One region of the Psychrosphaera sp. genome, then DNA from elsewhere that is predicted to be linked to it. Evidence: predicted binding sites of a transcription regulator. Region 1 holds the regulator's gene; the other holds the start of a gene.
What was found. The regulator ArgR, encoded in region 1, controls arginine synthesis, uptake and breakdown. The targets are predictions, from matches to a motif close to ANTGAATANNTATTCANT.
Positions count from the first base shown of each region.

Region 2: gltB (glutamate synthase large subunit) is a predicted target of ArgR. The motif match lies at 1,829-1,846, and genes of this name have one in related genera.

Region 1 covers NZ_CEYNSH010000004.1:70,056-73,424, reverse strand. Annotated here, with positions in the region: gene AC4E96_RS02235 (SdpI family protein) at 1-445, shown strand, start outside; gene mdh (malate dehydrogenase) at 551-1,492, opposite strand; gene argR (transcriptional regulator ArgR) at 1,637-2,101, shown strand; gene AC4E96_RS02220 (NfeD family protein) at 2,296-2,748, opposite strand; gene AC4E96_RS02215 (SPFH domain-containing protein) at 2,758-3,369, opposite strand, start outside.
Region 2 covers NZ_CEYNSH010000047.1:10,482-13,850, reverse strand. Annotated here, with positions in the region: gene AC4E96_RS12050 (type 1 glutamine amidotransferase family protein) at 1-167, opposite strand, end outside; gene folE2 (GTP cyclohydrolase FolE2) at 557-1,492, shown strand; gene gltB (glutamate synthase large subunit) at 2,004-3,369, shown strand, end outside.

The DNA.
Region 1 (3,369 bases):
AACTCACTTGCAACAATCTCAAGCAGCGATTAATGCAATTATTTTAAGTATTGTTTCGATATTTTTTGTATTAGAAGTTGGTTTCCTATTGCTAGCATTCGAGTTTGATATTTCTATAACTCAATTATTAATCTTTGCGATAAGTTTAAGCTTTGTTTTGATGGGGAATTTTTTCGGGAAGATTAGAAGTAATTTTTTTGTTGGTATTAGAACAGCTTGGACTTTGAGCAGTGATCGCGTTTGGCAAAAAACGCATCGCCTGGCCGGTAGGCTTTGTGTTATCGCCGGCTTAATATGCAGTGTTGTAATATGGTTTGTTGAGCCTCGCCAATCTACCTATCTAGTATTGTTTATACTAGTGCCTAGCCTTCTGTTACCAGCGCTTTATTCTTGGTGGTACTGGAAACAAGAACAAGTTACACAAGAAAACGACTTGATTAAATGATCACGTGTATTAAGTGCCTAAAATAATTATTTTGATACAAAAAAAGCACCCTTTGGGTGCTTTTTAATTTTAAGTATGGCCCGTCCTTATTAACGAGCCTAACGATTATTGACCGTTAACGAACTCTTCGCCTAACGTGATGTCACCTTTTAGGCCGTCAAGCATGTCAGCTTTACATTTTGCTTCGTAGTCGCTTAACTCGCCGTAGTCGAAAATTTCTTGAACGCCGTTTTTACCAAGTAAAACTGGCTGAGCAAAGAAACGAGCGTCTGAACCGTCACCTTCAACATAAGTGAATTCGAATACGTCTTCTTCACCGTTTAATGCGTCAACTAGGCTTAAGCAGAAACGCGCAGCCGCTAGACCCATTGAAAGTGTTGCAGAACCGCCACCGGCTTTAGCTTCAACAACTTCAGTACCCGCGTTTTGGATACGATGAGTTAGTTTTTCGATTTCTTCTTGAGTGAACTCTACACCTTCAACTTGAGAAAGAAGAGGAAGGATAGTTGTACCACTGTGACCACCGATAACTGGAACAACGATATCTTCACAGTTTAGGCCTTTTGCTTCCGCAACGAATGTTTCAGCACGGATAACGTCAAGTGTCGTTACACCGAAAAGCTTAGCTGGGTTGTACTTGCCTTTTGCTTTTAACGTCTCAGCAGCAATTGCTACTGTTGTGTTAACAGGGTTAGTGATGATGCTGATACATGCATCTGGACAGAAGTCCGCACAACCTTCAACCAACGTCTTCACGATACCAGCGTTGATGTTGAAAAGATCTGAACGATCCATACCAGGTTTACGAGGAACACCTGCAGGGATTAATACAATGTCAGCACCCGTTAATGCTTTTTCTAGGTCGTCTTTACCAAAACCTTCTACTTTTACTTGAGTAGGGATGTGGCTAAGATCAACAGCAACACCTGGAACAACTGGCGCAACGTCATATAATGACAATTCAGAACCCGCAGGTAACTGAGTTTTTAGTAATAAAGATAAAGCCTGACCGATACCACCAGCGGCACCTAACACTGCTACTTTCATATTAATCTCCGATTTAAATTATGATCTGAAGTAAATTTTGCCGGCAACCTTACTTAAATATCCGCCAAAACTCAATTCGCAATTAGTATTATATGTTGAAATGCATTAAAATTCCGCTCAAAAGATTGGCAAGGAATAAATACAATGACGCAAAATAAACAAGACGCCCTAATCAAAGCATTTAAAGACCTTTTAAACGAAGAACGCTTCGGTTCACAAGGTGAGATCGTAGATGCACTAAAAGCGTTGGGTTTTGATAACGTCAGCCAATCAAAAGTGTCGAGAATGTTAACCCGCTTTGGCGCAGTTCGAACTCGTAACGCCAAACAAGAAATGGTTTATTGTTTGCCAGCCGAACTTGGTATGCCAACAGCTAAAAGCCCTCTTAGACAATTAGTGCTAGACGTCAATCACAACGAAGCTATGGTCATTATCAAAACGAGCCCGGGAGCTGCACAGCTAATTGCTCGTTTGTTGGACTCAGTTGGTAAAGCAGAAGGTGTATTAGGTACGATTGCCGGTGACGATACCATCTTTATCGCCCCTTTGAAGGTCAGTGAAATCGAACACACCCTAGCCAACGTCAAAGCGCTATTTGAAACTGTCTAATTAAATAGAGCTGTCGTGACTGCCCTATTCCATTCGGTCCACATTCGATGTCAAGAATAGGGCTACTATGCGAATGAAAGCTAAATTTCCAATTAGGATAATTGTGGCAATTACAGAAAACAAAAAGCCTGCTCGACTGCAGGCTTTTTAGTTTCTTAGTGACACGTTGTATTGAATTACGGTGTCATAACTCACTACTCAACGGGCTTTACTCTCATTACACCCACTTTAACTTGGGTCACTTCTACTTTTGCACCAGCGGTAAGCTCTTCGTCTGCTTCAATTTTCCAATTTACGCCTGAGTACAAATACATGCCTGGTTGGCTGGCGGTTACATCCGTTTCCAGATGGAATTGGTGCCCAATAATGTCCGATTTGACTTCTTGTGGCTTGGTGTCTTGCTGAAGACGACTCAGAGGCTTCCATAATAAAGCAGTATAAATAGCTGACAGAACTGCGACAGATATCAGTATATTTGCCCAAGAATCTGTCATTACCCCAAAGTTTAAAAGTACGCCGGTCGTAAGGACTGCCAAACCAATTAAGGTTAAAAAGAACGTCGCAAAGCCCAGCACAACAATGTCTACAACCGCCATCATAATGCCTAAGGCCATTAAAATTTGTGCTGTATTATCAAAAATCCACATACTGACTCCTTACTTCTTGTTTAAGGTATCAATGATGGTCATTGCTTGAGCAACAACGCTACTTGCATCCGTACTAGAGTCCGGCAAAAGCACCACTGACGATTCTTTAGCAATTGCTTGTTTCGCATCAATCGCTTTCGTAGCCAAATCAAGCTGAATTGCTTTTTGACCTTGCTCTGTCTTAGCAACGTTACCAACAAGCTCAAGCGCCTCTGCTTGTGCTGCAGCAACTTGCATGATTGCTTTCGCTTCACCTTCGGCTTTAAGGATTTGTTCGGCTTTTTCAGCTTCTGCGGCTAAAACCTGAGATTGTTTTTCACCTTCTGCAACGTTAATTGCTGCTTGGCGATCACCTTCCGACTCAAGAACCTTTGCACGCTTTTCACGTTCGGCTTTCATTTGACGTTCCATCGCTTCCATAACAGAAGACGGCGGTACAATGTCTTTAATTTCATAACGCAATACCTGAACACCCCAAGGTGAAGATGCTTCATTAATAGACGCAACAATATTGGTGTTTAGTGAGTCACGCTCTTCAAATGTTTTGTCTAGCTCCATCTTACCGATTTCACTACGCATTGTAGTTTGGGCAAGTTGGATGACGGCAAATACATAGTCGTC
Region 2 (3,369 bases), on a different contig from region 1:
TTATCGCTGAAAGCTTTTTTATTAGTACAATTCGTAACTTGGTCGCTTCTACATATATTTAAATCACCGCCAATTAATACTTTTTGCGCGGCCTGAGTTGGCTGAATTAACAAGGCCATCAAACTCAGCGCTACACTAATAATGTGACAAAATTTAAATTGAACCATAGCGACACTTCCCTTGTTCAAAAATCCCATATATAAGTCATTCGCCGATAGAATGGGCATTTAGTGCGAGATGACAGAGATTAAGATAACGATTAAAACTATTACTATTAGTTACCCTACCACAGTTATAGATAATTACAGAGTTTGAATCAAATATTCAATTAGAATCCATACTTAAGTCTAAACTTTAATGCTCTGTACTCTTTTATATGCAAAAAGGTAAATCCATATAGCGAAATCCTCAGTAATAAAAAGTCGTAATTAGTTAATTTAGAAGTTCATTTGTGGTATAAATTGACCGCATAAACAAACAGACTGTCGTCAAATTATTTTTTAATAGCCCTCTCTATGAAACACGAGGGCTTTTGTTGTTGATACACGGAGAATCCATGCCAGCGAATATGCCAGACATTGCAAACCAAGCGAAGGCTCAGACTGAAGGTGTTCTTGATTGGGTAGGCATGAGTAATATTGAAATGCCAATCATGGTCGAAATGCAAGGTGACACGAGACCTGTGTCTGCTCTAATTGAAGCATTTGTTGACCTCAAAGACCCTAAGGCCAAAGGCATTCACATGTCGAGGTTGTATCTAATGGTAGATGAGCTGTCTACACAAAGCGCCCTTAGTGTAAAGAATTTAAAAACGCTCTTAGCAGGCTTTGTAAGTAGTCACGAAGGCATCAGCGACTGCGCCCAGATAAAGTTTGATTTTGATTATCACATGCGTCGAAAGTCTCTAATCAGTGGTAAATTAGGTTGGAAGGCCTACCCTGTCACAATCACTGGACAATTGATCAAAGGCCAAGTTGATATCGAGCTTGCCGTAAAAGTACCATACTCTTCAACTTGCCCATGCTCAGCGGCTCTAGCAAGGCAGCTGATTCAAAACCAGTTTACAGAGACATTTGCTGGCCAAACAGAAATTAACTCAACAGACGTTTTGGACTTTTTAGGTTCAACTGATGGCATTATCGCAACGCCGCACAGTCAGCGCTCAATCGCCGATGTAAAAGTGAAACTGAATAGTGATTTGACCGACTTCCCGATTGTCGACTTAGTTGATGCGATTGAACATGCTCTACAAACTCCGGTTCAAGCAGCGGTCAAGCGTGAAGACGAACAAGAATTTGCGCGTTTGAATGGTCAAAACCTAATGTTCTGTGAAGATGCGAGCCGTCGAATCAAGGCCGCGCTTAATGGTCAAGAAAGCATGATTGATTTCTGGATTCGCGTAAACCACTACGAATCTCTTCACGCTCATGATGCTGTTGCTGTCGCTAGTAAAGGTATTGACGGCGGCTATACCAATCACGCATTTACATAACACTTTCAAATAGCAGGCCTAAAGGTCTTGCTTTTAATTGAATTAAAAGCAAGGGTTGTTTAGTCACTATTAACGAATAAAAAGTCGCTCATGCGGCTTTTTATTTACTTATAAAAAATTACGTGTCTTATCAACATTATTCCCTCATACGGCTCCCACGCCAACAAACCTCCCCAACAAGAAATAAAATTCCATCTAACGTTGAAAATATGCACTAAAATGAACATTACAGCGTAATTCTCATCGCTCAACAGTAATTCAGTTACAGAATTTAGAGTATTAATACTATTTTTTACTTGAATTATTGCACCAGTATGGTTAGTTTAATTGCACCAAAATGAATATTTATTCACTACCAAAGGGTAAAACCTGACTGTTCACTTTGAATTTATTGATTCAAATGAAAACAGGAATCTTTGAGTAGGTTTACGCTGACAATAACAACAATAAAGACAATAAAGACAAAGTGACTCTGTGTTAGCGGGTTATAAAGGAGACGATTTTGAAAGCGATGATCTCTACGTCGTGCCAGGGGCTTGAACAACAAGCACCGCCACGCAAACTTCACGATGAACGTTGGGTTAAGGATAACTGTGGATTTGGCTTGATTGCTCATCTAGAGGGTGAAGTGAGTCATAAAATAATCCGCACCGCAATTACCAGCCTAGCGCGAATGCAACATCGTGGTGGCATTTCGGCAGACGGTAAAACAGGCGACGGTTGTGGACTGCTAATGCAAAAGCCTGATGGTTTTTTCAGAGCAATCGCAGAACAAAACCAATGGCGACTTGGTAAAAAATATGCCGTCGGAAATATTTTCTTCAATACTGACCCCACTCTCGCGCAACAAGCCAAACAAATCATCGAACAAGAACTCAACCAAGAAACCCTACAAATTGTCGGTTGGCGTGACGTTCCTATTAACACTGACGTATTAGGTGAGATTGCCAAAGATAGACTACCAACCATTAAACAAGTTTTTGTCAATGCACCAACGGGCTGGCGTAAAAAAGACTTCGAACGACGTTTGTATATGGCACGTCGTCGCATTGAAAAACAAATGAGTCACGACCCAGAGTTCTATATTCCAAGCCTTAGCTGCTTGGTGACTATATACAAAGGCTTGGTGATGCCTAAAGACTTGGCTGAGTTTTATTTAGACTTAGCCGATATACGAATGCAGACGTCCATTTGTGTTTTCCATCAGCGTTTTTCAACGAATACCTCTCCTGAGTGGCGTTTGGCTCAGCCATTTAGATTTTTAGCGCACAATGGTGAAATCAATACTATTAAAGGCAACCGACAATGGGCTGAAGCACGCCAATACAAATTCCACTCGCCTTTGATCCCAGATTTACAACAAGCCGCGCCTTTTGTTAATTATGAAGGTAGCGACAGTGCTTCGTTGGACAATATGCTGGAGTTGTTTTTGGCCGGCGGTATGGACTTATTCCGCGCTATGCGTTTATTAGTGCCACCAGCCTATCAAAAACATCCGCAAATGGATGAACAGCTCAAAGCCTTTTACGAGTTCAATTCAATGCACATGGAGCCATGGGACGGTCCGGCCGGTATCGTTTTGACCAATGGCCGACACGTTGCTTGTAACTTAGACAGAAACGGTCTGCGCCCAGCGAGATATATTATTACCAAAGACAAGCTTCTGACGTTAGCATCCGAGTCTGGTATTTGGGATTACAGCCCAGACGAGGTTGTCGAACAAGGCCGTGTTGGTCCGGGTGAAATGCTCGCCGTCGATACCTATACGGGTAAGATTTGGCACTCTGATGAAATCGACTACGAACTTAAAGAACGCCACCCTTACAAAGAGTGGCTCGATGGTCATATACGTCGTTTGACTCCTTTTGAAGAAACTG